DNA from 2 places in the Blautia sp. TF10-30 genome. Region 1 is predicted to be linked to the other one. Evidence: predicted binding sites of a transcription regulator. Region 1 holds the regulator's gene; the other holds the start of a gene.
What was found. The regulator HrcA, encoded in region 1, represses chaperone genes, less so after heat shock. The targets are predictions, from matches to a motif close to TGTTAGCACTCNNNNNNNNNGAGTGCTAACA.
Positions count from the first base shown of each region.

Region 2: the regulator HrcA is predicted to act here: its motif matches at 5,109-5,139, upstream of clpB (ATP-dependent chaperone ClpB).

Region 1 is NZ_QUKM01000002.1:310,825-327,303, forward strand. It holds gene dnaK (molecular chaperone DnaK) at 1-843, opposite strand, end outside; gene grpE (nucleotide exchange factor GrpE) at 910-1,521, opposite strand; gene hrcA (heat-inducible transcriptional repressor HrcA) at 1,571-2,629, opposite strand; gene DXD02_RS03900 (helix-turn-helix domain-containing protein) at 2,914-3,132, shown strand; gene DXD02_RS03905 (hypothetical protein) at 3,210-3,575, opposite strand; gene DXD02_RS03910 (helix-turn-helix domain-containing protein) at 3,748-3,966, shown strand; gene uvrB (excinuclease ABC subunit UvrB) at 4,177-6,177, opposite strand; gene DXD02_RS03920 (HEPN domain-containing protein) at 6,637-7,068, opposite strand; gene DXD02_RS03925 (nucleotidyltransferase domain-containing protein) at 7,055-7,396, opposite strand; partial or broken gene DXD02_RS16205 (DEAD/DEAH box helicase family protein) at 7,667-7,765, opposite strand; gene DXD02_RS03930 (hypothetical protein) at 7,756-8,172, opposite strand; gene DXD02_RS03935 (YczE/YyaS/YitT family protein) at 8,264-8,869, opposite strand; gene DXD02_RS03940 (MBL fold metallo-hydrolase) at 9,010-9,858, opposite strand; gene DXD02_RS03945 (carboxylesterase/lipase family protein) at 9,880-11,439, opposite strand; gene DXD02_RS16330 (helix-turn-helix domain-containing protein) at 11,508-11,669, opposite strand; gene DXD02_RS03955 (beta-glucosidase) at 11,727-14,570, opposite strand; gene DXD02_RS03960 (extracellular solute-binding protein) at 14,672-16,369, opposite strand.
Region 2 is NZ_QUKM01000014.1:2,872-19,350, forward strand. It holds gene DXD02_RS12075 (hypothetical protein) at 1-163, opposite strand, end outside; gene DXD02_RS12080 (TIM barrel protein) at 376-2,016, opposite strand; gene DXD02_RS12085 (DUF4250 domain-containing protein) at 2,223-2,396, opposite strand; gene clpB (ATP-dependent chaperone ClpB) at 2,393-4,999, opposite strand; gene DXD02_RS12100 (hypothetical protein) at 5,191-6,273, opposite strand; gene DXD02_RS12105 (CobW family GTP-binding protein) at 6,446-7,390, opposite strand; gene DXD02_RS12110 (NAD(P)-dependent alcohol dehydrogenase) at 7,423-8,484, opposite strand; gene deoC (deoxyribose-phosphate aldolase) at 8,628-9,314, opposite strand; gene DXD02_RS12120 (GntR family transcriptional regulator) at 9,311-10,030, opposite strand; gene DXD02_RS12125 (hypothetical protein) at 10,306-11,007, opposite strand; gene DXD02_RS12130 (C40 family peptidase) at 11,248-12,612, opposite strand; gene DXD02_RS12135 (BMP family ABC transporter substrate-binding protein) at 12,810-13,880, opposite strand; gene DXD02_RS12140 (hypothetical protein) at 14,046-16,479, opposite strand, start outside.

The DNA.
Region 1 (16,479 bases):
GTGGGTCAGCTCATCGAATTTAGCCTTTGTCAGGTTCATATCGAGATGTTTCGGGCCATCTGCGGTTGCAGTGATGAACGGCAGGTTGATGTTGGTTGTAGTTGCGCTGGAAAGCTCTTTCTTTGCTTTCTCTGCTGCTTCTCTGATTCTCTGCAGAGCCATCTTGTCGTTGGAAAGATCTACACCTTCCTGTTTTTTGAACTCAGCGAGGATATAATCTGTTACTTTCTGGTCGAAGTCATCGCCGCCCAGACGGTTGTTTCCTGCTGTGGAAAGAACTTCGATAACGCCGTCACCGATCTCGATGATGGAAACATCGAAAGTACCACCGCCAAGGTCGTATACCATGATCTTCTGCTCATTTTCGTTGTCCAGTCCGTATGCCAGAGCTGCTGCGGTAGGCTCGTTGATGATACGTTTTACATCAAGACCTGCGATTTTACCGGCATCTTTGGTTGCCTGACGCTGTGCGTCATTGAAGTAAGCCGGAACTGTGATAACTGCTTCTGTTACTTTCTCACCAAGGTAGTTCTCTGCATCACCTTTCAGTTTCTGAAGAATCATAGCGGAGATCTCCTGCGGAGAGTATTTCTTTCCTTCGATATCTACTTTATAGTCAGTACCCATCTCACGTTTGATGGAACGGATGGTTCTGTCTGCGTTTGTTACAGCCTGACGTTTTGCCGGCTCGCCGACCAGACGGTCACCTGTTTTTGTGAATGCTACGATAGAAGGAGTTGTTCTTTCACCCTCTGCGTTTGCGATAACGGTTGGTTTTCCACCTTCCATAACGGCTACACAGCTGTTTGTTGTTCCTAAGTCAATACCAATAATTTTGCCCATTGTTGTTTCCTCCTCAATGAATTATGCTAAAAAATGGTTTAATTTCTATTTATTTATCTTCAAGGCTTAATTAGCCACCTTGACCATACTGTGACGGACTACGGAACCTTTGTACATGTAGCCCTTCAGGAACTCTTCTACGACGATGTTCTCGCCGGCTTCCTCATCCTCCACATGCATCACTGCGTTGTGCAGGTTCGGATCGAATTCCTTTCCAACGGCCTCGATCACGGTTACACCGAGTTCATCGAGTGCTGTGGTAAACTGTTTGTATACTTTATTCATGCCGTCTGCGAACGGATCTTCCTCCGGGTTTTCCACCGTTGCAAGTCCGCGCTCGAAGCTGTCAACAACCGGAAGAATCTTCTCGATGATGTCTTTTGCTCCAATGGCATACATATTTGCTTTTTCTTTTTCGGTGCGTTTGCGGAAGTTATCGAACTCTGCCATCTGACGGGTCAGGCGGTCAGTCAGCTCTTCGATTTTCTCATCTTTTTTATCTTTTTTCTTTTTGAAGAACTTTCGTTCTTTGCCATCCTCAGCAGTTTCTTCTGCAGCTTCCGCTTCTTTTGCCTCTGCTGCTTTCTTTGCTTCTTCCTGCTCCGCAGCCGGTTCGGTTTCCGGCAGATCGGTCTCTGCTCCGGTTTCTTTTTCCATCTCGCGTGTAGGTTCTTCCATGGTTTCCTCTTTCTTTCTATTTTCTTCGCTCACTGATCATTCCACCTTTCTACTCACCTGTGTCCGGCTTTTTGAAGACGGCGTCCAGTTGAACTTTTAATGTTTTCAGGTTATCTACCACATTTTCGTAATCCATCCGCTTTGGTCCCACGATACCGATTGTTCCGCGCATACCGTTTCCCATATCGTATGTGGTGGTGACCACGCTGCAGTCCCGTAAGGGTTCCATCGAAGATTCATTTCCGATGTATACCTGAATACCGGTATTTTCCTCTCCGTCCTGCTCCTCGGCAGCTCCTTTGATCATATCGACCAGTTTCTGCCGTTCCTCGAATGTGGAGATCAGCTGGCTGGCTTTGCTGCTGTCGGAAAGCTCAGGGTACTTGAAAATGTTGGTTGCGCCGCTGGTGTACACCGGCACATCTTCTTCGCTGACTGCGATGGCTTCCGCTACGGTATCGACCACTTTGCTGATGATGCCGGAGTGGATGCCTGCCTGCTCTTTCATCTTCTTGATCATGCCAAGATTGATTTCTTCAATGGTCAGGCCATTGAGCTGTGTGTTCAGAAGCAGGTTCAGCTTTAATATCTGTTCATCGTTGATGGTCTCGTCTAGGTCGATCATCTGGTTTTTCACCAGGTTGCCTTCTACGACGATGACGGCCAGGAGCTGCTCTTCATTGACTTTTGAGAGCTGGATGAATTTCACTTTATTTCTGTGATATTCCGGTCCTGTAATCAACGTTGCATAGTTGGTAGATGAAGCGAGGACTTTGACAACCTGCTGCAGAACTTTTTCCATTCGGTCTGTTTTTTCAATGACCATGTTTTTGATGTCTGCAACTTCCTGTTCTTTTTCCCGCATCAGCTCATCTACATAGAGGCGGTAGCCTTTATCGGAAGGAATGCGTCCTGCGGAAGTGTGGGGCTGTAAGATGTAACCCATCTCTTCCAGATCGGACATTTCATTCCGGATTGTGGCGGAGCTTAAATTCAAATCCGTGTATTTGGAAATCGTTCTTGAGCCGACCGGCTCGCCCGTTTCCAGATACGTCTGGATGATCGCTTTTAATATTTTTCTTTTTCTTTCATCCAATTCTGTATCCACTAAGATAAGCTCCTTCCTGTTGTATAGTCCTGTTAGCACTCGTTTCAGTGGAGTGCTAACATCTATGTTCTTAAGATAGCACTCTGCCTTTTGTTTGTCAACACCTTTTCCCGGTTTTTCTATGAAGAAATTGTGAAAAAAGTATAAACCGTTTTCTTTCTGAAAAGGAATCTGACTTTTCTTTTTTATTGCATTCTACTGTTTCAAAGGCGCTATAGCCGTATGGTAGGATTCTGCCATTTCGATACGACCATTTAGTAGCATTTTCTCAGAGGTGATGAATCATGAAATATCAGAGACTGGAGGATCTGCGCACGGACCGCGATCTGACGATCCGCCAGGTTGCCGACTATCTCGGCTGCAACCGCGATGTGTATACCCGATATGAAAAAGGCGTCCGGCAGCTGCCGATCTCCATTGCCATCCGTCTGGCGGAGCTGTATCAGGTCAGTCTGGATTATCTGGTCGGCATCAGCGATGAGAAGCGGCCGTATGGATCCTGACTTTCCGGTGTCTCCGCCGCAGCAAAAGCAGGAGGACAGTTTTTCTTCTCCCTGTCCTCCCTGTTTTGCTTCTTCGTTTACAGATTCTGCAGATATTCCATCATCCGCGTTTCGCTGAGTTTCCATCCGTCCGGCTCCCCGCAGAGATACAGCGTAAAATGCCCGCACGGGACTCCGTTTTCCAGGTGGATGCCGGTATACAGTTCTACAATGAGGAGTTCTTCTGCTTTTTCTTCATATATATTAGTGATCTGATAGATGCGCTCTCCCTTTTCGTCCACCGGCCATTCTTTCTTCAGCACATCCCTCAGACGGCTCTCCCGCCCCTGCGCTTCGCATTCTTCCTCCCGGCTGATCATTTTTTCAAACGCTTCCGGCGTCTCCATCCGTTCCACTATATTCTGGACAAAATCTTCTATTTCTATTCTTTCTGCTTTTCCCATTCGTTCCCCCATTTCTGCCGTACATATTTTTCTGTTTTCTGCACAGGCTGTCTTCACCCGCCGTTTCTCTCTCCCGCCCCATTCTCCAATTTGCGACCATATGATCTGATTTAACTTTGTCCATCCAACCGTTTGGTAGTATGGGTTTGAATCTGAAAGGATGGTACAACGTATGAAATACCAGAGAATTGAAGATATGCGGATCGATCAGGATCTCACCATCAAAGAGATTTCTGCCCTGCTCGAATGCAACCGCGACGTCTATTCCCGCTACGAAAAAGGAATCCGCGACATCCCGATCGACTATGTGATCCGGCTTGCACGGTTCTATGACTGCTCGGTCGACTATCTGCTGAGTGTCTCCAGTAAAAAGAGAAAATTCGGCGATTAATTTTTTTATTGTTGTCTTTTTATTTTTGTGTTTTGCGTTTTGATACGACCATTTGGTCGCATTTTATATTATAATGGTATTCTTATTTTGCGTCAATTCTGAACAAGAAGGAATCAAAATCGGACGCAAAAAAGCGTGCCGGAAAGTTTTCTGTCGCTTTTCCGGCACGCTTTTTTTCATGCTCTTTTCTTCTTTTTTATTTCTGATTTTTTATTCTTCCATGTCATCCAGGCTCTTCTTCAGTGTGATCATTTTGTCACGCAGCTCGGCGGCCATTTCGAAGTTGAGTTCGGCGGCAGCGGCTTTCATCTGTTTCTGTACCTGGCCGATCAGTTTTTCCAGTTCTTCGCGGCTCATGGACTCCGGGTCTTTTTCCATCTTTTCTTCTGTCTTTGCCACTTCTTTCGAAATGCTGATGAGATCGCGGACGGCTTTTTTGATGGTGGTCGGAGTGATGCCGTGTTCTTTGTTGTAGGCTTCCTGCAGGGCACGGCGGCGCTTCGTCTCGTCGATTGCGAGGCGCATGGAATCGGTCATCACATCGGCGTACATGATAACATGGCCCTCGCTGTTTCGTGCGGCACGGCCGATGGTCTGGATCAGGGAGGTTTCGGAACGCAGGAAACCTTCTTTATCGGCATCCAGGATCGCCACGAGTGTGATTTCCGGGATGTCGAGACCCTCACGCAGAAGGTTGATGCCGACGAGCACATCGAAGACATCGAGACGCATATCACGGATGATCTCGGTCCGTTCCAGGGTGTCGATATCGGAGTGCAGGTAGCGCACGCGGATGCCGGCCTCTTTCATATAGTCGGTCAGATCCTCTGCCATACGCTTCGTCAGCGTCGTCACGAGAACTTTGTTGTGTTTTTCAGTTTCTTTCTTTACTTCCGAAATCAGATCGTCGATCTGTCCCTCCACCGGGCGCACCTCGACATCCGGGTCGAGAAGGCCGGTCGGGCGGATGATCTGTTCGGCGCGCAGCAGCTCGTGGTCTGCCTCGTAGTCGCCCGGCGTGGCAGATACGAAGAGGATCTGATCGATCCGGTCCTCGAACTCGCCGAAGTTCAACGGGCGGTTGTCTTTTGCGGACGGCAGACGGAATCCATAGTCCACCAGCGTCGATTTCCGCGACTGGTCGCCGGCATACATGCTGCGGATCTGCGGAACAGTCTTATGCGACTCATCCACGATGATGAGGAAATCATCTCCGAAATAGTCCATCAGTGTGTAGGGCGGCTCGCCTGGCTTTAATCCGGAGAGGTAACGCGAATAGTTTTCGATGCCGGAACAGATGCCGGTTTCTTTGAGCATCTCAATATCAAAATTGGTCCGCTCCTCGATGCGCTGGGCCTCGATCAGTTTTCCCTCGTGCTTGAAGAACTTCACCTGCTCTTCCATATCCTTTTCAATCTCGCCTGTTGCTTTCAGGATCGTGTCCATCGGCACAACGTAGTGGGAGGCAGGAAAGATTGCGATGTGGTTCAGTTCACATAAGATTTCACCCGTCAGCGTATCGATCTGCACCAGACGGTCAATCTCATCCCCGAAGAACTCGACGCGCACCGCCTTGTCCGTCTCCTCCGCCGGAAAAATCTCCAATACATCACCGCGCACGCGGAACGTACCGCGGTGGAAATCCATATCATTCCGGTCATACTGAATATCAATCAACTGCCGGATCACATCGTCCCGGTCCTTTTCCATTCCCGGGCGGAGCGAAATAATCATCTCCATGTAGTCCTTCGGGCTTCCGATTCCATAGATACACGAAACACTGGAAACCACAATGACATCGTTCCGCTCACTCAGTGCAGAAGTCGCGGAAAGCCGCAGCTTATCAATCTCATCGTTCCGCGCAGAGTCCTTTGCAATATACGTATCCGAAGACGGCACGTAAGCCTCCGGCTGGTAGTAGTCGTAGTAGGAGACAAAATATTCTACTGCATTCTCAGGGAAGAATTCCTTAAACTCACCGTACAGCTGTGCTGCAAGTGTTTTATTGTGCGCTATGATCAAGGTTGGCTTATTTAACTGTGCAATAACATTTGCCATGGTAAAGGTCTTGCCGGAACCTGTAACGCCCAGCAAAGTCTCGCATTGATTGCCTTCTTGAAAGCCTTTGACCAGTTTTTCGATTGCCTGGGGCTGGTCGCCTGTAGGCTGGTATTCGGAGTGTAATTTGAATATTTGTTGTGAATTCTGCAAAAAGCACCTCCTGGTTTTTATATCAAAAAAGTTCGTCTATCAGTCAGAAATTCGTCGAAGCACATTCTCTGATTTTAGCCGAATATGCCTCTCGACGAATTCTGTTCACCACCCGATATTTTATAGACTGATAAAAAGTAGTAAAACTAACGTGGACGAATTAACACTCAAATGTAAGAGATATTATATCATGGAAATTTAAAATTGTATATATGATGCGAACATTAGTTCTTCAAAAATTCATTTACATTTATCATTGTATCCAGAACAATTTCCGTATCCAGCTCCTTCTTTTCCGGTAATACTTCTTCCATATAAGAAAGCAATTCCGGCGGAATCTCCTCAGCTATAATATTTCCATTGTGGTATGGGGAGCATCCGTTGTGCTTATTAGAATAATATACTTTTACATAAAATATCCCTCAGGGCTTCAAACCCTGAGGGGCATCCTCGTTCATTTCAATTTTCCTTTTGTTTTTCAAGCTGTTCCATACAATATTTTTCTGCCAGAATTATAAATTCATCTGCAACTGAAATCTGCCGTTCTGATTCTTCTTTACTTGCAATATAAAAATCATCATAATCGCTGGCATGGCGAATCTCTTCTGCCTGTCCGATTTTCCTTCCCATTTCTCTTGGAAACACTGATGTTTTCACATAATCCTTATTGAAGTTAGCCACAGCATCCTTATGCCTTTTATATGCTTTACCGCTTACAGCATGTACTGCATTAATTGCATGAAAAATAGAATAGTATGCCCTGTTATTGGCTCCTTTATAATCTTCAATAGAAAATAATGCTCTTGCTGATTTCAGATCATTTCGGGCTGTTTCCAGACGATATAACACCAGATCCCGTCTAGTACCGATTTCCTGATTATGCTGCTCCATACAAAACTACCCCTTCTTTATGAATATTGGAATAAAATGGATAGTTCACAATCCACTTGTTAAAATGTGCTTCACTTTTTGCAATAGGCTTAATATCCGTGTCATGATCCATATTAAAGTCATAGGTCATGTACGAGAGCTGTTGTGCATATGCCTTTAATTCCAGATCTGACATATCTACCAGAATCATAATGTCCACATCAGAATCCGGACGGAAGTCACCCCTTGCATAAGAACCATAAAGGATTATCTGACGTACATGGGAACCATAAATCTTCTTGACCTCTTCCACATACTTTTTAATTAAATCCTGCATAATCTTTGGCATACATCATCACCTCATTTTCTGCTGATAATACTATAAGTTTCTCGATTCACAAATCTTTCTTCTTGATTTTATTATAACCAGTTTACCTTCGTTTCTCAATCAGTATTTTCCATGTATCAATTTTACTACTTTCTTCGACGAATTTTGTTCACCGTTATAGCCAATCCATCATGTCCATTTACTTTTAACGCATCGTTTATTATGCTTTATATAGTATTATTTTACCTTTCCAAATCAATATATGGTATGCAAATTAATATCAAGATACTAGGAGACAAAGTATTCCACTGCGTTTTCCGGGAAGAATTCCTTAAACTCACCATACATCTGTGCTGCAAGTGTTTTATTGTGCGCTATGATCAAGGTTGGCTAAGCCCCATTAACAAGGCAAAGACCATCTGCATATGGATCCGTGTCTCCTTCGATGCTTCCAGCAACAGTTTTACCTGCTCCAAAGTATATGTTTTAGTCTCATCTACAATAATCGTATAATACTTTGACTTTTTTACTCCTTTTGGCAGTTCCAAACCTTCACAGGGATTCGTCATAATCAACCTTTTCGATAATGCGTATCTCATAGAGGTATTCATAATTGTTCTTGCCCTTTTAGGAATAGCAGAATATTGTTTTACAGGTTCTTTATACATTTTCATCAGATGCCCTTGATTGAGCGCAAGCAGCCTCAGACCGCCAATTCTGGGAATAATATGTTTCTGAATACAGTCCCTATAATTATAATAGGTATTCGCCGTAAATGACATATCAGATGGAGACATTCTCCATCTGATATACTATCATACAGATACGATCATTTCAATATATGACTAAACCCCAACAGTTTAGCATCGTAATACCCAATTGCCACCTTTAAAAAGATAACTGTATCTTTTTTTCATAAATATTAATAATTCTTCCTATAAATAAGGCTGTCAGTATGGTTCCTATACCAAGACCATAAAAATGGGTATGATTAATTAAACATAAAATAATAGTGACAAACACAAGTGTAATATCAAAAGTATTTTTCACTATTGAAAAAGGAAAAGAGAAGACTTCTGAAATAGTTTTTACAATACCATCAGTTGGTGTTAAAATAAGATTTGTTTTCACGCTTAAAAATACGCCCATTGCAGTAATGAACATCGTCATAATAAAACAAATAACCCTTAAGTATAAACTTAACGATAATGTAGGAATTATAAAATCATATAAATCAGTCAACCAACCAAAAGCAAACGATAACGGAATTTCTAAAATAAAAGTAACTGTGATCTTTTTGGATAAAATACATTGAATAATAACAAATATTAAGTAACAGATAATAGAAGCTGTTCCTAAAGAAATGTTATAGATTTGTGATATTGAATACATCACAGAACTAAAAGCAGCAACTCCTAAATCAAAGCGAACATTTAATACAACAGCAAAAGCTATTAAATTCAAACCAAGAAAATACAAAAAATATTTTTTCATTCTTATTACCTCATCATGTCTATGGTACTGTAAGCCACCAGAACCGGAGATTCTGCCTTGATGGCACACTTATAAAAAGCCCAAAGGTCTTGATTTCAAGGCTTTCAGGCTTAAGTTAACCCCAGCGGAGTCTGTTGTGTTTATCTTACTGGAATTTCACCTTCATCTATCAGTCTGTCTGGGGAAAATACAATACGGATTCTTCCGTCTGTCGCAACCTTGCAATCTCCGTCAAACGCATTCTTACCGCCATCCTCGATTTTCGCAGTTCCTGAAAGGATATTCTCACAGATGCGTATCGCTGTATTCATGATGCTATGATCCATGGAACCAACGAAAGGCATTCCCGCATATCCCACATGGCCATTAAAATTGCGGTCAAATTCACTTTCATAGGACTTGATTTTATCCAGAGCTCCCAATAGTGTATTAATACTGTCTCTGCAGAGCAGATTACCATTGCAGGCATCTCCAGAAAACAGGATTCGCTCTTTCCGATCAAGGAAACAACAGCCTCCCGATGTATGACCCGGTGTCTCAATTACCTCGATACTGCGTCCCCCCAGCTCAAACACCATCCCCTCCTTCAAAGGAAGACATTTTGGCATCTTTTGTATCCGCCGGATATCCGCAGGGCTACAGTCATACACATCGTAAGCTCCCATATTTCCCAAAAGTTCCACATAATCTGCGATGCTATCATAATTTATCGGTTTAAGACTATCCTCATCTTTTTCGTGAATATATACCTCTTCAAACTGAGCAGCTCCTCCGATATGATCCGGATGTCCATGTGTCAGCACTACATCATAGGGAAGCGGAGTCAGCCAGGAAATCAGCTTTTTCAGGTCTGTCATTCCGACACCCGTATCGATGAGTAATGCACGTTCCGTACCTTTTAACAAAAACATGGCTGTCATACCAGCCTCATTGATAACCCAGGTGTCTTTTGCAATCTCCGTCACCTGATATGTAGTCAGCTTTGCCATATGCATTCCATCCTTTCCGCATCAGTGCATAAATACATTTTCTGCATCCTCATCTAATGGTACAGTAAATGCCGGAGCATGTTTAACAAGAAGCTCCATCAGCCTGTGGTCATAATTATCTTTAACTTCGCAGATATTGTCAAAAATCATAATTGCCTCTTTACCTGGCTCACATACCGGCCACTGCGGAAGAGAAGGAACGGAAGGATTTCCGTATCTCGCAAAGTTTATCCAGGCACCACATATTCTCTCCTGCAGGCGGTCTGTTTCTCCCGGCACATTGCAGATAGGAATTCGGTCAATATTATGGAAAACAAACGGGATTTCAGAGCAATGCCATGCCAGTTTTCCTCCCTCATATGGGAATTCATAATTAAACATGTAGGAATATACGGGAGCTTCCTTATGTACTGACTTCTTCGCAATGAAATCTTTCGATGCATAACGGAAAATATAATCCAGCGACAGAACATCTACAAGGCGATTATTCGGATATGCTTTTTCGAATTCTGCTGCAATCTCTTCTGCATCCTCCTGAAAGCATTTTTCCAGAAGTTTCATCGTTTCCTCACGGGTCAGTTCATCCCTATTCTCCAGAACCGGCTTGAAATCAAATTCTCCAAAAACGCTACCCACTATCACCGGAATCTTTTTTGCTCCATCGGTAAATCCTACTCTGCGCGGATCACCGGCATACCATGAATTTGCTCTCGGCTCTCCTCCCACGTAGAGTCCTTTCTCCTGCAGCTTGGGTGACACCTTATTATATGCTTCCGCAAGGAAATAGTAAGGAATCGTTTCCAAATCCTCAACGGATTCCAACTTCAATTCCGTCAGAAGGGCCTCCACAATTGCGGTACCGTCATCCTCTGCCTCTTTTTTACCTTCTTCTATTACGCCGCTCTGGATAATCCCCTTATGGAATAAACCTTCTGCAGCCGGTGTATTCATCAGGGAATAAACTTTCATTCCACCACCGGACTGACCAAACAGGGTTACATTACCTGGATCTCCGCCAAAACCAGCAATATTGTCCTGAATCCAATGAAGGGCTGCGACCATATCTGCATTTCCCACATTAGCAGAATTGTAGTATTTTTCCCCATAAGCAGATAAATCAAGATATCCCAAAATATTCAGACGATGGTTCAATGACACGACAACCACATCTCCGTACTCACTCAGATGATCTCCCTCATACGCCACCTGTTCAATGGATGAGCCTGCAAAGAATCCACCTCCGTGCAACCATACCATAACCGGTTTTTTTGCTTCCGGATCCAGACTCTGTGTCCAAATATTCAGATACTGGCAATTCTCATCCATTGGCCAGTAACGATGTGGGATCATAACCTCCATCAACGGATGATCCTGCATCAGCATAGGGCACACATAACCATAGGCCAGAGCATTTTTAATACCTTTCCATGGTTTTACCTCTCTGGGCATTTGAAAGCGATCAGCATCAGCATACTTGATGCCATGGAAAGTGTATGTAGAATTCATCTTAAATCCCCGTATCTTACCCGCCTTAGTCTGAACTACCGGTTCTGCCTTACTACAGTAAAAACAATCTCCCATTTTGTATTCCACCTTTCTTTAGTAATTTTATGTATATCTTATTTCATTACCATTTTGTCATTTTTTTGTTACCGTTTTATTACATCTCTATCTCCACATACAGTTTGCATATTGGTCTCTTCCTGTATTGCAGCCCGATACTGAGAGGGAGTCATATGATAATGCTTTTTAAACACACGAAAAAAGTTTTCCGTATTTTCATATCCAATCTCTTTTCCGACTTCAGTCATCCTCTCATTTTCTAAACTTTTTCACCTCATTATGCAATAATTGTTGATACCCATCTACTATAATCCCATACATTTCAGAATGATCCGAAGATTATGGACTGCACATCTTTGCACATCTCCGAGACACAGACGAGGTTTCTTATCCAAATGTCCTTTGTACCCGATTGCTCTGCCATCATCTAAAATAAAAGCAACTTCCTCATTGGCCGGGCATATCTTTGGCACAAAGCTTGCCGGATCATTGAAAAATGTTTTCATATCATTTGCCTGCATGTAGACTTTTTCCCCATCAACCAAAATCTCTCCATCCTTCATCTCGGCAGTATGTCCTTCACCCAGAGGTGCCATGACTGTATCCGGTCCTTCCGGATCAACCGTAAAGGAATTCCAGCGGGCTGCAAAAACCGGTGCAAATGGTACTTCCTGCACCATAATTACCTGCCCACGTTCATCAAACTCCGGCATAACTGTTCTCACAGCCTGAAGAATATTCATGGCCCTTCCTTTTCCTCCCGGCATAATCAAATCATTTCCGGCATGCATGGATTTCCAGGGTGTACTGCTGCCTCCGTTCCAATCAGTCATGATCAGACCTTCAAATCCCCATTCTCCGCGGGCAAGATCCGTACATAAGTCATAACTATCTGCTGTAGGAACACCGTTGATCAGATTGTAGGAACTCATGATAGACAACGGCTGAGATTCCTGAATAGCAATTTTATAGGGTTCCAGATAAATTTCCCTCAGTGCCCGCTGACCAATCACAGAATCCACAGCATTCCGATTCGTCTCCTGATTATTAGCTGCATAATGCTTAATGCATCCACCTCCTCCTGGCAGGCTCTGAAGGCCGCGTACCATTGCTGACGCCATCTTTCCAGATATGAGAGGATCTTCAGAAAAATATTCAAAATTTCGTCCGCACATAGGATCACGCTGAATATTCATTCCTGGTCCCAGAAGCAAATCAATCCGCATTGCCTGCATATCTGCTGCCATTCCGCATCCTACCTGTTCCAAAATTTCCGGATCAAAAGACTGAGCAAGAAGCGTACCCACCGGCCATGCCGTACAGTAATGGTATACCTGCCTCTTTTCCCCCGATTCCAGATCGGTTGCCTCAAACTGCTGTGTGATACGCACACCGCCCGGACCGTCTGCCAATACAATAGAAGAAACACCATAACTTTCCAGTGCGTGTGTTGTTTCCCCTGCCGCTCCAGGTACAGATTCCGAACTGGCTCCAATCACAGGATTGTTCTCATCCTGCACACCCCAGCCTGTACCACAGCAAAGATCCGCCAATTGTGCAGCATCAAGCTGTGCGGCAAATTCTTCCATTGACACTCTGCCCGAAGCCACATCATTCAGCTTCCATTCTTTCTTTTCCACATACCGTACTGTTTCGTAAGGCATAACCGGCTGATAGCTGGTATCTGTCGCATATGTAACCACCTTTTCATCGCTATAGGCTGAACGCGAATCCAGCGTTTCCGGTATCTGCACAGCCAGAAGAACCGGTACATCCTTCCATATAGTTTCATCCTTTCGGTCAGTTAACCCCTTCTTTTCCTCCAAAGTTTCCGTTAACGGAAGCTCCACCAATACCTGTTCTGTCAAAGCAGTTTGTTCCAGCCGAATCTTGCACACCGGTTTTGTATCTCTGGAAGAAGTACCGATACGCACTCCATAATCTCCTTTTGACAGAATATAACCTCCTGCATTTTCACTATAAGATGCAAGATTACGTAGCGGTATGCGGATTTTGATATCTTCCTTTTCGCCCGGTGCCAGTAACATCGTTTTTTGGAAACCTTTCAGCTCCTGTTCCGGCATATCCATCTCCGATACCGGTGCAGAAACATATACCTGCACAACTTCACGTCCGGCAAACGCTCCTGTATTTTCTACTGTTACGCCAAGAACCAGTGTATCCTCATCCAGCGATGCCTCCAGATTTCCCAGTGCAAATGTCGTATAGGAGAGTCCATAACCAAAAGGATACCCCGGCTCAACATTAAATGTATCAAAGTAACGATAACCTACATAAATTCCTTCCGTATATACTGCTTTATTAAAATCCTGAAGGAAATTGCCTGCCGTAGGATAATCTTCATATTTTTTTGCCCAGGTTGCGGTCAGCTTTCCTGACGGTGTTGCCTTACCTGTGAGAATATCGGTAACGGCGGCTCCTCCCTCCTGTCCTGCCTGCCCCATGAGAAGAATAGCATCCGCACAAGCCGCCTCCAGATCCTGCACCGATATGGAGCCCGGAACATTCAGCACCAGTACCAATGAGGAAAAAGCTGACCGCAGCTTTTTGAGATTATCCATCTCCACTGCAGAAAGCCTGTAATCTCCAATTTCATACTTTTTATCCCCAATGGATACTTCTTTTTTCATGAAACGATCATTTCCCTCACCGGAATTTCTCGAAATGACACAAATAGCAGTTTCTGTTTCTTTTGCATATTCTTCCAGTTTTTCTGTTGTCAGCGGTTCCTCCGGAAACGCAAAAACACTCATGACCTGGTCCTTCATCTCTCTTTTGGCCAGATCATAGCATCTGGCCCACGCCATCTGCTGTTCCCGGTTCACAATCTCAAAACCTTCTGTTTCCATAGCATTCAGAATATTAATATGATAACGCAGAGACTGATCCACATCCTGATCACCACCGCCGGAAAGACCGCCGTTAAAAGGATCTCCCGATCCCGTTCCGCCGCGGATTGTTCTGGCAGCTCCGTTTCCAAACAAGGCAATCTTTCCCCTGCCCTTTAACGGAAGAACCCCATTTATGTTTTTTAAAAGTACCATTCCCTGCGTCGCCGCTTCTCTCGATATTGCAGCACCGCTGATCTCACGTTCGGACATCGGCGGATATATCGTATTACTTTTCATATTTTTTCCCTGCCTTTCATTTCTATTCCCCTCTTATCCATTTATGAAAAGAACCTGACTCCTTACGAATCAGGTCCCTTTATCAGTTTCCATATTTTTGTTTATGAAATTTTTTCTGCCAGGAAATCTGTCATCATCTGTTCTGTTTCTTCCAATCCATTAGCCTCATAATCCGCAATCAGCTTATCCCAGTTTGCATCAAAATTATCTACACTTTCTGTCACGCACTTAATCAGTCCCGGCCATGCAATCTCATTCAGAATTTCCACATTGTTCGTAATCTCCTGCGGTGTCGCATATGCCCAAAGTGGGGAATACGGCGGTGTTTCGAATTCATCTGGCTGCGGGAAGATATCGGTCAGCATCTCTACATTCCATGCTTCACAAGCTGCCTTCTGCTCCTCGTTATACTCTGCAATTACAGATTCTCTCGTAACAGGTGTGTAAGGATTACCATTTTCATCCACTGCACCGTCTCCATAAATCGGAAATCCCGTATAATTGCCAATACCAGTATTTTTTCCGTAATCCGGATCAGAACTTGCTTTTGCAATCTCTTCTTCCGTACGATATCTCATTCCATTCTCATCTACAAAATAGTTTTCTCCTTCAACACCCCATTTGTAAAGTACTGCACCCTCATCGGAGCAGAGATAATCAAGGAATTTAATTGCACGAACCGGATCCTCACAGTCCTTTGTGATTGCCAGTCCGTATCCAACCTGAAGACCCTGATACATCAGTGTGGGTGCCTTCGTCTCAGCATCAATTGTCACAGGAAGCGGACAATATGTTTTATCCAGTTTTCCTTCTGCTTTCAATGTTGCTTCCGCCTGTCCATAATGCCAAAGTGCATCAGTAATAGCTACAACACGTCCGCTGGCAAGCTTTGCAATGTAATCGTCATCTGTCTGTGTTGCAAAGTTTGGATCCAGAATTCCCTCATCATACATACGACTCAGCCATCTGAAATATTCTTTTTCTTTATCACTCACATGCTTGTAAATGCAGTTATAGTTATCATCAACAAGCCAGGAACCGTTATCCGGTGCACCATCAGCAATAAATCCAGCGGGATTACTGAGTGTAATGAGCCAGTGCCAGTCAGCAGCACTCATGGAAATACCAATGGTATCCAGACCATCATCGGTTTTAGGATGTGCTGCCAGGTACTGCTTGATCAGGGCTTCATACTCCTCCAGAGTCTTAGGATATTCATAATTATTTTCCTTAAGAGCTGCGTACTGTATCTGGCAGTTTCCTCCGGTTGCCAAAATCTGGTATCCTACACCAGCATAAGAAAGCTGATATATTCCTTCATCTCCAGAACCCCATTTCAGCTTTTCAAACTCATCGCCGTACATTTTTTTAATATTTGGACCATATTCCTCGATCAGATCTGTCATATCAATAAGTGCACCTGCCTCATACAGACTGTTTACACTTTGCTTAGCATAAATCATATCTGGATATTTGTCCTCAGCAATCATCAAAGATATATCCTCGTCAGGATCGCCTGTACTGGATACCGGATAGGAAATATCCAAAGTCACACCTGTGGCTTCAGTAATCGCCTGAGCAACAGGATTTTCCCAGTTACCATTTTTTCCGTCTGCATTGTAGTACTTGAAAGTTATAGGTGACAAATCATCCTCACTGTCCCCAGTACTGCTCTCGCTGTTTTCATTCTTGCCGCTTTCGCTCTTACTGCTTTCCGTATCCTTGGAGCCACATCCTGCCACTGTTCCAACGCAGAGTGCTGCTACCATAAGCAGAGCTAAAATTTTCTTCCTTTTCATGTTATTCCTCCCTATATTCTTAGAAAGTCCTACTATAAGGCCAAACATTTGAGATTTTACAATACCTCTATTATTTGTCTCTCATTGCAATAACTCTCCAAAATTATTTT
Region 2 (16,479 bases), on a different contig from region 1:
TTTTAATCTCCGTATCTTTGCCGAGAACGTCGCCTGCTTTCAGCGAAAGCTCTCCGAACTTCCACGTTTTGGCTTCCTCTTTTGCGAATGCCATGGTTGGGAACATCGTCACGATCAGAAGCATGGACAGTACAAACGAAAGCATTTTTTTCGTTTTCTTCATAACACAAATCCTCCTTTCCTTTTGATTGTTTTGCAGCCGCCAGGGGCCGCAGTTTCTCTTGTTACTTTCATTATACGTGTGTCAGAAAAAGAGTCAACGGGCCGTAAAAATTCGTAAGAATTCTTGTGCATTTCCGCTAAAATACTTTCAACGTTTTTTCACAATACTTCCATGAATTTTTACGGCCCGTCAGATTTTCTTAAGATATTCCTTTATTTGTGATGAAGCACATATTTCACATACGCAATTCTGCGGCTGTCCGGTGCCCAGGAGTTGACGTTGATACTGCCCTGGCCGCCGAAAAGATCCAGCACTTTTTTCTTATTCTGTCCGTCATAATCCATCATTCCAAGCGATACATACATGTTCGGCAGATGCTCATTCGGTTCCAGCTCACCTTTAGCGAAGGTCAGGTAAATGACGTGTTTTCCATCCGGCGAAACGTGGCCGAACCAGTTGTTGGCATCGAAATCGGTCATCTGGGTGAGACCGCTGCCGTCACGGTTCATCCGCCATACCTGCATCAGACCGCTTCTGGTGCTGTTGAACCAGATGTGCTTTCCGTCCGGTGAATACTCCGGACCGTCGTTGTAGCCTTTGCCGTCCGTCAGGCAGGTTTCCTCGCCGCCGTCTGATGGAATCGTACAGATCTCAATGCGCATAGTCTCCTCCTCCGGCTTTTTGCGGAAGGCACAGTACGCAAGCTCTTTTCCGTCCGGCGACCAGCCGTGCAGATAGCTGAGACCCGGTCCGGTGAGGTCTTTTGGTTCACCGCCTGTCATCGGGAGCACGTAGATGTGGGATTCATACGTTCCATCTGTGAGTTCCGGCGGCATGCAGCTTACCGCCAGCAGCTGGTTGTCCGGTGACGGAACGTGGTCATTGTTGCACTGCACGCAGAAACCGGTATCAACCTGCTCCACATGGTCTTTGTCGATCTCATAGCGGTAGATTTTTCCATCCGCATTATAAAGCAGGGTGTTTCCATCGTTCAGCCAGTTCGGTGCCTCGATGATTCCCGGAAACTCATGCAGCACGGTTTCTTCTCCGGTCTCCACATCCATCGTGCAGAGAATGCTGTCGGTGTTGTCTCTGTCCCCTGTCCATCCGGAGAGCATTTTTCCGGCGCGGCAGGTATCCTCCAGTGTTGCCGCATCCATATCCACAATCTGCAGTGCACCGTTTGCGCGGGCGAACTGGAAGCAGGCTTTCAGATCAACCATGCCTTTTCCAAGCGGCGCTTCCTGGCCGGTGATTTTCATATCTTTATAATGAACGGCTTTGACTCGGTCCGCATGCGCCCAGAGGAACTCTTCCGGGTCGACGCCGCCGCAGTACATCCAGCCGGCATCTACTTCTGCTCCGACTTTTTCACCGCAGGCTTCCAGGAGATATTCGTACGCTGTTTTTCCATTCACGCGGATACAGATATCTTCTTTTTCGTTGTGGATCAGAAGACCTGCTCCGGCTTTTTCCAGTTCTTCTGCCAGTTCGCGGTATCTTGCAGCGGTTTCATCCAGAACATCTTTTGTCAGGCGTTCCGGGCTCTTTACGACAAACCAGGAAATATGGTATTTCTGCGCCAGTTCTGTAAGAATGGCAAGTTCTCTTTCATAGTGGTATTCATCCAGGAAAATGTGGACCGTATGAACCTCAATGTGGTATTTCGCAAGCAGCGGCATTGCCTGCTCCAGATCCTCCGGGATCCAGAAACCGTAGTCCCTGGCATCAACACGGAATCCGAGACACGGCTCGATCTGGCGGTAGCCTGCCTCATAGATTTTCTTTAAAAATCCTTCGGGATCCTGTTTCCATTCTTTGGATACCCCATACATTTGTACACCAAAATACATATTTGTTTCCTCCTTCTCCAGATCCGCTGTTTCCCCATTTTCAGCGGATTTTCTTTTCCTCCATTTTACCACATTTCTTCTATTATAGATATGATTTTTCCTGTCAGTTATAAGAAACACGCTTTGCGTAAAAAAGGCGCCCCGTATGTGTTTTTTCCACATACGGAACGCCTTTTTCCGCCATTTTTTTCAGGGCCTGGTTATTCTTATACAAACTGGTTCGTTTTCTCATCGTACTCATAGTCGATGAGCGCCAGTTTTTCCCGCAGATCGGATTCCTCTGTCTGCATGGCCGCGCAGAATTCTGCGAGCGACGGGTAAAAATCTCTTAACTGCGTATTGACATAGCTCAGCAGCATTACGGGATCTTTCGGCATCATTCGTCTACTACCTCCACACCTGGTTTGATCATTGCCTTCAGGCCGCCGTTTTCCACATCCAGAAGGATCGTATCGCCCTCGCTGACCTGACCGCCAAGGATCAGTTTTGCGGTGCTGGTTTCTACCTCTTTCTGTACGAAACGTTTCAATGGACGGGCGCCGTAAACAGGGTCGTAGCCGCCCTCGATGACAAACTGTTTTGCAGCCGGGCTCAGTTCGACGGTAAGCTCCTGGTCTGCCAGACGTTTGTTCAGTCCTTTCAGCAACAGATCTACGATATGACCAATGTTGTCTTTTGTCAATGGTTTGAACATAATTGTTTCATCCAGACGGTTCAGGAACTCCGGACGGAAGTGTGCACGCAGATCCTGCATGACCAGGTTTCTCGCCTCTTCGGAGATGCTGCCGTCGTCCTGAATGCCGTCCAGCAGATACTGGGATCCGATATTGGAGGTCATGATCAGGATCGTATTTTTAAAGTCTACGGTACGGCCCTGGGAGTCGGTGATACGGCCGTCATCGAGTACCTGCAGCAGAACGTTGAAGACGTCCGGATGCGCTTTCTCGATCTCATCGAACAGAACAACAGAATATGGTTTTCTGCGCACTGCCTCGGTCAGCTGGCCGCCCTCCTCGTAGCCTACATATCCCGGAGGCGCTCCGATCAGACGGGAGACGGAGTATTTCTCCATGTATTCACTCATATCGATTCGAACCATGTTGTTCTCATCATCAAACAGCTTTTCTGCCAACGTTTTCGCAAGCTCTGTTTTACCGACACCGGTAGGTCCAAGGAACAGGAACGAACCGATCGGTTTTGTCGGATCCTTGATTCCGGCTTTGGAACGGATGATCGCATCCGAAACCTTGGTGACTGCTTCATTCTGGCCGATAACTCTCGTGTGAAGTTCATCTTCCAGGCCGAGGATCTTAGTTCTCTCGCCTTCGGTCAGTTTTGCAACCGGGATTCCAGTCCAGCGGGAGACAATTCTGGCAATCTCTTCATCCGTTACACTCTCGTGTACCAGGGAGAGATCTTCATTTTTAACTTTTTTCTCTTCTGCTTCCAGCATCTGCTGTAATTTCGGGAGTTCACCGTACTGCAGTTCAGCGGCGCGGTTCAGATCGTAATCATTCTTTGCTTTCTGGATCTGGCGGTTCATGTCCTCGATCTGCTCACGCAGTTTGGACAGTTTCTCAACGGAACTCTTTTCATTTTCCCACTGTGCCTTTGCAGAATTGAAGGTATCCTTTAACTCAGCCAGCTCTTTCTGCAGTGTTTCCAGACGCTCGCGGCTCAGATTGTCGGTCTCTTTTTTCAGTGCGGCTTCCTCGATCTGCATCTGCAGAATCTTACGGCGCTGCTCATCCAGCTCGGCCGGCATGGAATCCAGTTCTGTCTTGATCAGAGCGCATGCCTCGTCGACCAGGTCGATTGCTTTATCCGGCAGGAAACGATCGCTGATGTAACGGTTCGAAAGGGTTGCGGCTGCAACGAGGGCACCGTCGGTGATTTTTACGCCGTGGTAAACTTCGTAGCGCTCTTTTAAGCCACGCAGGATGGAAATCGTATCCTCTACGGTCGGCTCATCAACCTGAACCGGCTGGAAACGGCGCTCCAGGGCGGCATCTTTTTCGATGTACTGGCGGTACTCATCCAGCGTTGTGGCACCGATGCAGTGCAGTTCGCCTCGTGCCAGCATAGGTTTCAGCATGTTTCCGGCATCCATCGCGCCGTCGGTCTTTCCGGCGCCGACGATCAGGTGCAGCTCATCGATGAACAGAATGATTTTTCCGTCGCTCTTTCTGACTTCCTCCAGAACGGCTTTCAGACGCTCCTCGAATTCGCCGCGGTATTTTGCTCCGGCTACCAGGGCTCCCATATCTAGGGAGAAAATGGTTTTATCTTTCAGGCTCTCCGGTACATCGCCGTTGGCGATTCGCTGGGCCAGGCCTTCTACGACTGCGGTTTTACCAACACCAGGCTCACCGATCAGAACCGGATTGTTTTTTGTCTTACGGGACAGGATACGGACAACGTTCCGAATTTCGGTATCACGGCCGATAACCGGGTCCATTTTCTGGTTTCTGGCTTTTTCTACGATATCCTGTCCATATTTTTCCAGGGTGTCGTATGTTGCCTCCGGGTTGTCGGTGGTAACCCTCTGGTTTCCGCGCACGGTGCTTAATGCCTGCAGGAAACGTTCTCTTGTGATGCCGTACTCCTGAAACAGTTTTTTCATGGACGGGCTTGGGTTTTTCAGCATTGCCAGGAAGAGGTGTTCTACGGAAACATACTCGTCTCCCATGGCTTTCGCCTCATCCTCAGCATTTATCAGTGCTTTATTCAGATACTGACCGATATACGGCTGACCGCCGGATACTTTGACGCGGTCGTTCAGCGCCGTCTCGACACGGTTCAGAAAATGATCTTTGTTGATTTCCATCTTTTCGATCATTTTCAGAATCAGGCTGTCGTCCTGATGCAGGAGGTTATACAACAGATGCTCCTGCTCTATTTCCTGGTTGCCGAAATCGTATGCGGTCTTTTCCAGGTCCTGTACAGCCTGCAGCGATTTTTGTGTGAATTTACTGATATTCATAATCGGCTTCCTCCTTATCTATTTGGGTGCTAACATTCGCTCCGAACAAAAAGAGCGTTGATGTGAATTTTCTTTTCTTTCTTTGTTCTAGTCGTACTATAACACTAGTTGTTAGCACTGTCAATAGGAGAGTGCTAATTTTTTTATTTTTTTCCCGACGCTCCTTTTCTCCCTCCCCCCCTAAAAGATTTTTATTCATCGCCGTACACAGCAATAAAATGAATCAGTGCCTCTGTTTCGGAACTGGCATACTTTTTGGCAGATGCTTCCAGCGGCTGTGATTGATATGCTTCAAACGAATCGCCCTCGTCGCGTCCAGATATGTAGCGATTATCATTTAGTTTCCACTTCCTCATTTCTTCAAAATAAGCAGTATTCGCCATTTCCGAATTCCAGTCCATTCGCTCCAGCAGATAATACTCCATTCCATGATAACATTCTTCGCAAATTCCCGTAAAAAATTCTTCTGCTGTCTGAGATGTTAAATGCTCTGGAGCATACCATATTTCGTTCTCTTCGTTATTATATAATGCAACGCAATTCGATGATCCTGTCTCTTTCACATACAGCGGAATTTCGGGAATTCCAAGTCGTTCTGTTTCAAGCCGTACCATCTTCTGTGCTGCAATTGTTCTTTCTTCCAGTGTTTTTTGCCTCCATTCGCTCTCCTTTAAGCTCAGCAGAAATTCTTTATTTTCCTGAAAAATGTTCTCCTGATTCTGGACGAGATTATAGTCCTTTTTTCGTTCGTAAAGTTCTGCCACTCCGGACGGAGACTCAAGCTTCCAATATATCATCATACAAGTCGGTACCATACTCACGCATACTGAAACAAACAGAAATGCGTTTAAGTCACTTCTTTTTAATCTCCAGAATTTTTTCGGAGAATATTTTCGTTTTTTTCTATGTAAATCTCTTAAAACCGTAACAAGAAATATCCCATCCAGCACTGCAAGAAACAACACAATTTTCAGTGAATATTGGGCAAACAAAAACAGCATCAGTATGCTCGGCGGAAATGCATAGAATAAAACTTCATTTGCAGTTCCATCTGCGCAGTAGCTTCGAATGGGTGAGGCCAGCCACAAAATCAGGCACAGCGCATAGGCAAAAAGCATTGTCCCCGACGAAATATGGACGGAACATTCTGTAATATATACCTCAACCTGTTTCACATACATCACATACAAGATACAGATCGGATATAAAATCGAGCTTTTGCTCAACCAGTATGCCGCTGATTTTCTTTCCCGTCTTCTTTTCTGTTCCTCCATATCAGATCCCCCCTGATTTTTCTTTTGTTTTATTTGGAATACTTGTATGTTTATTTTAGCGTAATTTTTCGTTTTTGCCTATCCTTCGTTTTTCAATTGAATCTTTCTGTAAAAACCAAAATTGCGAAACCCTGTTTTGGCAGGACTCCGCAATCTCTTTTTCCTATTTACTTTATGATACATGACGGGCAGCATATTTCATTTTCTGGTTTCCGGCGCATTTCTTAAAATACTGCCGGATCGCATCTTCGTTCATATCGTTTCCGATAAACACAGCCTGGCCGGCGTTTTTCTGTTCTGTGCCGGTGATGCTGTAGCGGTGATCGGCGACATCAAATTGGAGAAACTGGTCTCCGGCTGCGAACTGTCCTTTTGCACGGATGATATTTCCAAACGCTCCGCGAATGATCTGTTCCAGAAAACACCACAGGGTTTCCGGTGCCTCCATTCGGATATTTTCGAAGGAGAAGGTCTCCGGCATCTTTTCGCCGCTCTGCGTATCCTGTACTTCTTTCTCATATCGGCCGCCCAGCAGCAGGCTCTGGTAATCTTCCCATGTCATCGTGGATGCATAATCCGTGATGATTTTTGCCTGCGGGTTAATTTCCTGCAGAAATTTCTGGATGCGCTGTTTTTCTTCCGCCTGGCATGCTTCTGTTTTGGAAACAATGATCGTATCCGCGCTTCGGATCTGATCCTGATACAGCTCGGGATATTCCGCCATATAGCGGCGGTAACTGTAAACATCCACAATAGTGACCGGCGAGAGAAGCTGAATTCTCTCGTACTCGATCTGACGCAGATTTTCTATAATCCGGGCGAGACTTCCGACGCCTGTCGGTTCTACGATCAGGTATTCCGGGTCTACCACATTGGCAATGGTCAGCACGGATGCTGCAAAATCCTTTTTCCCGATGCAGCAGATGCACTGCTCTGTCATTTCCCATACATTTTTCTGCGTTCCCTGCCGGTTCTGGTCAAGACGTGCGCCGTCGATTCCTGCGGCTCCATATTCATTTTCCAGTATGGCAAACCGCTGATCGACGTTCCTGGCCAGCCGTTTGATAAATGTTGTTTTTCCCGCGCCCAAAAAGCCGGATACGATCAATATTTTCATACGTTTCCTTTTTCAGTCAAATTTTCAAATCATCAGTCAGCCAATTTAACGACTGGTTTGATTAAATCCTTCGGTTTATCTCTCATCAGGAACAGTGCTTCTTCCAGATGATCCCATCCATCAAACACATGTGTGGACAGCGGGCTGACATCCAGCTTGCCTGCCGAAACAAGAGCTCCCAGTTTTTCCATGCGGAGTCTTCCGCCAGGCATCAGGCCTCCGTTAATCTGTTTGTGACCCATTCCAACGCCCCACTCTACACGCGGAATATCAATGTTGTCACCGGATCCAAGATAGTTTACATTTCCGATCTTTCCGCCCGGTTTCAGACATTTTACTGCTTCTGCAAAGGTTTCTACACCACCGCCGGCGATGACTACTTTATCAACACCTTTTCCATCTGTCATATCAAGTACCTGCTGGAAAATCGGTCCGTTCTTGTAGCTGACAAAATCCGTTGCGCCGTATTTTTTTGCCGCTTCTACGCAGACCGGTCTCGTTCCGACAGCAATGATTCTCGATGCGCCGCGCATATTCGTTCCGGCTACCGACATCAGACCAACTGGTCCGATTCCGATGACAAGAACTGTATCACCAAACTGTACATCGGCAAGCTCTACGCCGTGGAATCCGGTCGGCACCATATCGGAAAGCATGCACGCGTCGACAACATTGATGTTTTTCGGAAGCAGCGCAAGGTTTCCATCGGCATCATTTACATGAAAGAATTCAGAAAAGACACCATCTTTGAAGTTGGAGAATTTCCAGCCTGCCAGCATTCCGCCGGAGTGCATGGAATAACCAGCCTGTGCTTCCAGAGAATTCCAGTCCGGAGTGATGGCCGGCACAAGAACCCGGTCTCCTGGTTTGAAATCTTTTACGAGCTCTCCGACTTCCACAACCTCTGCACAGCACTCATGGCCCAGAATCATGTTATGACGGTCACCGATGGCCCCTTCCCATAAAGTGTGGATATCTGATGTGCAGATGGCAACTGCCAGTGGACGGCAAATGGCATCCATCGGCCCGCATTTCGGGCGTTCTTTCTCGATCCATCCGGATTCACCGATTTTCAGCATTGCATAACCTTTCATATCTTTTGCTCTCCTTTCAGATTGTTAATGATTTATCGATTCCTATGATTCGAATATATCACTAATAGGTTACTAATTCAACAGAAAAGTCACGGAATATCGTAGAATATTCCGTGACTTTTTTATAGCTTTTGCACAATAGATTACTTATAGATACTTTTTATCAAATTCTGTACCGACCGCATTCCCATACCGAAACGGCTACAGCCGGCTTTCTGCATTTCCTGTATAGTTTCCAGACTGCGGATTCCACCGGCGGCCTTGATCTGAATGCGACCGGCGGCTTCACGGCTCATGATTCTAACCTGCTCCACGGTGGAAGGACAGCCGGGATACCATCCGGTGCTCGTCTTTACATAATCCGCACGGCCTTCCACACACAGATCCACTGCCTGGCAGATTTCCTGCTCCGTCAGCTGCGGTGCCTCGATGATCACCTTAAAAATCGCCGAAGGCACCTGCTCCCGGATGGCCAGAAGTTCTTCTTTTACATAAGAAAATTCGTGGCTTCTGAATGCCGTAAGATTCATCACCATGTCGATTTCCCGGCAGCCAGCCTCCCACAGTTCTTTTGCCTGCCGCTTCTTCTGTCCGGTCGTATCTCCGCCGCCCGGAAAGCTTACCACGCCTCCCGCATGGATTTCTCTGGTGTCCTGCAGCCGTTCTGCCACATGGGCGCTGAACGCCGGCAAGGTAAACACAGCAGCCAGACGATATTTCTTTGCCAGCTCCACCATCGCATCAATTTCATCCATTGTATGAAATGCCTGTACACAGCTGATATCAATCTGCCGCATCAGTTTCTTCTGTTCTTCTGTCTCATCGCTCATTTACTCCGTCCTTTTCCCGAAATCTCCACCTCGTACTTGCTTCCGATGATCCGCACGTGGTCAATGCTCACCGGCCGGTTCTGCCAGTAGGTGACTCTGTGCACCACAAGAAGCGCATCCTTCGGCTCCGTTTTCAGAACCTGGGCTTCCATAAAGGTCGCGGATTTCGCTGAAATTCTGTCTCGTGTCTCATCAATCTGCAAGCCGAATTTCTCCTCCAGAAACTGATACAGCGCTACAAACTGATTCTCATACGCCTCGATGCCAGGGACTTTCGCATATTCGATATAATTTTCCATCAGCGTAACAGGCTCTTCATCCGCAAGCTGCAGCCGCTGAATCCTCGCCACGCTGGTTCCCTCCGGAATTTCCAGTTCATCGGCGAGCTGTTTGTCCGCCGAAATGATGTCGATCATCATATCTGACGTCGTTACCCGATATCCTTTTTTCATCAGGGATTCCGTGACCGATGTGACCTTGTTATAATTCTGAATTGCCTTATGATTCAGCACCCTCGTTCCAGAACCCTGGCGAACCTCAACCAGTCCCTCCTGCACCAGCATCTTTACTGCATTCCGTACCGTAGTACGGCTGACCTGATAGATTTTCTCCAGTTCACACTCCTTCGGCAGAAATCCCCCGACAGGATATGTTCCCTTATTGATCTCGTTTTTCAGTCTGCTGTAAACCTTCACATAAGCCGGTGCATTTTTCATCTTCTTCCCCTCCCGTGAAATATCAATATCCGCTTTTTGATCCTTTTTGCAGTATACCATATTTTGACGGCACAATCGAGTCCCAAAGAAGAGTTCCTGTTTTCTGCTTTGTCACCGACACATACTCTGCCAGACGCATGTCATTTCTTTATGACTCACATCTGCTCTGCATGAATCTTCTTTTTTCTGCTGTCTGCGAAATACTTCCATTCTCCAGAAGCAAATCTCTCTTTCTGCGGTGTAAATTTTTGTTACAAATTTTTTATTGTTCTTTTCTATTTTTTCGTATCAAACCGCATCACCGCCATGTGCACCACGTACGGCACCAAGATGACCGGGATTGCCAGGTATGCCAGGATGCTGTACACCTTCTGGATCAGCGTCAGCAGACCAAACTGTGCGATAAGGAAGTCCGCGATGCAGCAGACAAGCGCGGCAAGGATCTGGGTGCGGCCGATTTTGCCTGCGGTTTCTGTTCTGCTGCTTCGTTCAGCGAGACCGGCGTGGATTCGTTTGACCATGGCGGCAACCATGTTGACGGCTGTGGATACGGCACCGAGGATGATCAGTACGGAAATCAGCGGTGTCATGAATTTACTGCCGACGCCCTGCTGAACCATAAATAATGTCGGGACGCTCTGCTGGATCATTTCCGGGTTCTGGTATACGGTCATGATTCCGAGGACGACCATGATCATCAGAAGGGCATTTAATACGGCACCGACTGCCATGCTCTTTCCGGCATCCTGCGGTTTTTCGAAGGATTTGGCATGCTGGACGAAGACTGCGACATTGGCAAGCTGGAAGGTTCCGTAGAGGAATGCGGCGTACAGGGCTTTGCCGAATGGGAGGTCTGCGGTTTTCATGGCGTTTACAGTATCGCCGATCTTTCCGGCTCCGGCGATGATGTTCGGGACGTAGACGATCAGCAGACCGGCGATAATGCAGATGGACAGCACTGACGCTACTTTCCGCACCAGATCCGTTCCGAATACCGAAACGACGAAAATAATTTTCCAGTTTCATAACGATTCTCCCTTCTTCCTAACAAGCAAAAGGGCATACTGACCTTCTGTTGGTCAATACGCCCTTGTATCTCCGATGTGCTTTAGTATATCACAGTTTTAACGCGAATGCACTCAATTTTAAGCAAAACGCAAAAGATCCCGGGATTTTTCTCTCCCGGGATCTGAAAATTCTTACTATGTAATTCTTTTTTAAACCACACGTCTTACCGCAAGAATCGTGGTATACGCTGCGTTGCTGCTGATCTTGATACCGTCGCGCTCATTGCTTGCGTGTACGATTGCACCGCCGCCGATGTAGATGGCTACGTGGCCGCTGTAGCAGATAATATCGCCCGGCTGAGCCTCTGCATAAGATACACCGCGTCCTACACCACGCAGTGCACTGGAGGAATGCGGAAGGTCGTATCCGAAGTGTGCGTAAACGCTCATGATAAAACCAGAGCAGTCAGCTCCGTTGGTAAGGCTTGTGCCGCCCCATACGTATGGATTTCCAATAAACTGTGTTGCATAGGATACGATGGCACTTCCGGTTGCGCTTCCGGTGCTGCTGGAGCTGCTGGAGCTGCTGGAATCATCCGAGCTGCTGGTATCGCTGGACGAAGAATCATCGTAAGAGCTTCCTCCGTTAGACGGTGTTGTTGTCGTGGTGGAGCTTCCTGTGCTGGACGGTGTGTTGTCTGCCGTTGTTGTATTATTTGCAGCACTGCTTGCGGCTGCTTCTGCTGCTGCCTGTCTTGCTGCTTCTGCCTGGCGGGCTGCCTCGGCTGCTTCTGCTGCCTGACGGGCCTCTTCGGCTTTTCTTGCTGCCTCTTCGGCTGCAATCTCCTCCTGGATCTGCTGGATCTTTGCGTTCTGCTCTGCCAGTACTGCGTTGTACTGTGCAGCCATGTCGTTCAGGTCTGCGATCTGGTTTTCGTAGTCATCGGAAACGGCTTTTTTCTGCTCAAGCATTGCCTCAAGGGACTGCTGCTGTGCTTCCTGCTCTGCCTCACTGGCTTCGAGATCTGCTTTTTCATCTGCAAGCTGATTGCTGTAGTCTGTTACCTGCTGTACAAGATCCATGTACTCCTGCAGGCACTCTCTGTCGTATTTGTATAATTTCTGGGTGTACTCAGCCTGGTTGAGAATGCTGCTTAAATCTTTTCCCTCCAGAAGAAGTGCTGCCCAGCCGTTGTCTCCGCCGCTCTCATAGAGGAACTGGATTCGTTTTTTCATCAGCTCGTACTGCTCGTCCTCTTCAGCCTGGGACTGTGCCAGTTTTTCCTGTGTTGTTTCAATTTCTGTCTGTTTCTCTGCAATTTCATTTTTCAGATTTTCCACGGATGCCATGGTTACGACAAGCTGTGCGTCCAGGTCATCAATCTCGCCGGTAATCTGATTCTTTTTGGTTTCCAGATCGTCGATTTCTGCTTTTGCGTTGTCAAGCTGTGCGCTGGTCTCTGCCTGTGCTGCCTGCTGCTGCTGTAACTGCTCCTGTTTCGAGGCGCTTACTGTCATTACCTGAGCTGCACTTACGATCACTGCTAAACTTAAGGCAAGAAATTTTTTTCTCATTCTTTCACTCCCAAATTGATTCGTTGTATGTAGGTTTCTTTGTTTCAGGTTTCCCTGTTTCTTAGAAATTCAATTATTCTGTAACAATTTTGAAATATTTTTCCCAATTCTTTTACATAATATCACAATTCACAAATGGATGCAAGGAAAAATATCCCGACTTTTTGTAAACAATTCGTGAACAGTAACGATACATGTTATTTTACCTTCTGTACACTCACACAACTCAATTTGTATTGATCCGGCGAGGAAAGCGCATCGCCGTCAGGGATTGAAAAGTCCTCTGCGGAGAATTTCGCACAGAGTGCCCGGTACTGATCCTCTGTAAAGTACGGCACCGCATCCTGATTCCATTCCAGACTGATTTCCTGATCGGTCACGCCGCGCGTTACAATTTTCCCGCCTTCAAAATCCTTTTGTTTCATTTCTTTTAACGCATTGTAAACTGCAGTTCCATAATCCAAACGTACTTTCAACACGGCATTGGCGTACTCCTCCACGCCGCCGTTTGCGATCAGTGCTCCGCCTGCCGCAGATGCTGCTGCGCCAAGTACATTCTGATACGATGCACCGTCCGAGAAGAGAATCTGTCCGCCCTCACCATACCAGCTTTTGATTTTTTCCAAATACGACGGTGATACGCTGCTGCTTTTCCGATACGTATAATCCAGCGTGATGCTGTTTTCTCCAAGTCCCAGATCCGCAGCGGCCGCCTCTGCACCGAGTGCATAACCTGTCCCGTACTTTGTTCCGTTCTCTTCGTTTTTCTGTCCGATATAGCCCAGGTGCGTGTAGCCGGCCTGTACTGCCGCATATCCTGCCAGGTAGCCGGCCTCTGATACATCAATTTCCAGGCTTTCTGTATTTCCGCGGAGACGGCTGCGGCCGCTCTCACTGACCGGTTCTGCCTCCAGCAGCAGAAAACGGACATCCTTCCAGTCGCGCTGTGCATCGTAAACGGCGCGGCTCATGCTCGTTCCGGCACAGACGATAACGGATGCTCCCTTCTGCGCCGCCTCTTTGATGGTGTTTTCATAGTCCTCTGTTGTCCGTCCTGCCGGAACACTTGCTTCATATTTCAGACCGCTCTCGTCTCCATACTGCGCAAGACCGTTCCATGCTGACTGATACACGGCATCGGAAGCTACCTCACTGCCGTCGGTTACCAGCACCAGATCCACTGGTTCCGCCTTTTCTTTTCCGCAGCCGCCCAGCAGCAGCAACGACACTACGCCAAGACAGAGCGCCCATTTCCAGCTCTTTCGCATGTTTACTCCCCTTGTATTTTTATTTTCCAGATTTTTTCTTTTGTATTTCTGATCTGCGTCTTTCACGCACCTTCTAGTATAGACAATTCCAGCGCAAAAAGAAAGAGAGAATACACGAACTACAAAGTTTTTTTGTATTCTCTCTTATTTTTTATAGAAGATATTTTACTGGAACAGATCGTTCAGGATTTCTGCCGGTTTCTTCCTGCGGTAGCCTTCCCTGTCACTTAAGATACTGCTGCTCCAGGTGAAATGATTCACACCGGTCAGATAGGACCGGTCAAGAACTTTTACACCATACCGCTCATACGCAACCGGATAATACATTTTCATGTATTCATTTGCCAGCTCAATAGCTTCACTGTTAATGCTTCCTGTTGAAGAAACGGTTCCGCCAAGCTGAATATACGGCGGTGTCGCATGAATGACAACCACGCTGCCGTCCGAGCACTGGCCAATGACAATCCAGACATGACCGCTCTTGCTGACCACATCACCCGGCGTAAATTTCTGGGACGTATCGCCTGTCACGCAGGTTCCCCAGCCTTTTCTTGCAAAGTAGGCCGGCATTCCAGTGGAGGTTGTCGTTGCATACTCTTTCGTCACCTGATGTGCGGTCCATCCGACATAGCCGGAACAGTCAAGACCTTTTCCGTACTCATACAGATGATCGGAATAGTTGTAGGTGGAATTCTGTGTATTGAAGAATTGTTTCCACTGCGCATTGACGCCGTAACTCTCTGCCTCTGCGTCTGTGTGGCCGCCTCCCCAGATATACAGGGTGTTTCCAAGCGGAAGCAGTGCATTTTTCAGAAAGTTCCGTACGGTGCGGACACCGATCTGCGCGGACGGTTCAAATCCGTCCGGACTCTGTACCAGCTTGCCGTCCTCATCGAACACATACGTTTTTCCGTCGATCACCTGTTTTCCGGTTATCATGCCGCCCCAGTTTCGGAAATAGTATGTATTTCCGCCAATCGACTGCCAGCCGATTGCCATTTTCGAGTCAGATCCAAGGTAATAGAGGTTATTATCATAGGTAATAAACGCATTCTTGTACATGCCGCCCCAGCTTCTCGGATAATAATAGTTATAATCCCAGTATACCCAGCCGCTTGTCGCCATAACGCCGTTTTTGTCTACATAATAATAGTTTCCGTCGTACTGAAACAGCTCGTCATCTCTTCTGGTTCCATTGGCGTTGATCCAGTAATGCGTTCCGTCCAGAAGCAGCCAGCCCGTATGGCTTGTGCCGTCCTCATCGAAATAATACGTTTTTCCGCCGTTCTGCACCCAGCCGGTGGCAAATGTTCCATCTGAATTGGCATAGTATGTTTTACCGCCGATGGTAAATGTCTGATCATGGTACAGACCGCCCCAGCTCTGGAATGCGTATTTTGTTCCGCCGATGGTATGAATTCCGGTGTACATGCCGCCCCAGCTTCGGAAATAGTAGCGGTTTTTGTCGTAGGTGATCCATTCAGACGATGCCATCGTACCGTCTTCTTTCATCCAGTACCAGTTGTTGTCATATTTCACCCAGCCGGTCTGAAGCGACGTATCCTTGTTGATCCAGTAATACGTTCCGTTGGTCAGATACCAGCCCTCTTTTGTAATCTGCTCGCCGTCTTCCAGAAAATAGTATTTCTTTCCATTGATATCGCAGACACCTGTATAGAAGGTTCCGTCATCCTTTGCCCAGTATTTCTTTCCCTGCCAGGTAAAAGATTCGTTATGGTAAACGCCGCCCCAGCTGTGGAAATAATATCTTGCTCCGTCAACCTCTTTCATTCCGGTGTACATCACACCGTCACCATCAAAATAGTATCGGTTGTTGTCATACGTGATCCATTCAGATGCAGCACGTGTGCCGTCCGCTTTCAGCCAGTACCATTTGCCTTCCAGCTTCAGCCAGCCGGTCTGAACAGAACCATCCTGATTGATCCAGTAAGTCTGATCTCCCAGCTGAACCCAGCCGGTCTGGCTGGCATGATAGATCGATCCGTCATTCTGCGCTATGTAGGTTTTCCCTTTTACGGTAAAGAAGGTGTTTCGATATACACCACCCCAGCTCTGGAAATAATACTCGTTTCCTCCGATGCTCTGGAAACCGTTTTTATAAATGCCGCCCCAGCTCCGGAAGTAATACAGATTGTTGTTGATTTCTTTCCAGCCGGATGCCATCATGACACCATTATCATCAAACCAGTACCAGTTATCATCGTACAGCAGCCAGCCGGTCTGCAGGATGCCGTCTTCTCTTACCCAATAATATGATGTGCCTTTTTTCAGCCAGCCTTTTTGTGTGATCTGCGCTCCCGTAGTATCATCAAATGCGCAGAGATCACCATGTCCATTCATTGTTCTGACTATTCCACGGGCAACGATACCATTTTCCTGTACATAATACATTTTTCCGCTGATGCTGAGATACACATTTCTCTGAATGCCGCCCCAGCTCTGGAAATAATAAAGGTTTCCATCTACTTCCTGAAAACCATTTTTATAGATTGCTCCGTCTCCCTTGGCATAATAAAAATTATTATCGTATGTGAACCAGCTGTTTTCTGCCATGCGGCCGTTCCGGTCCGGATCCAGC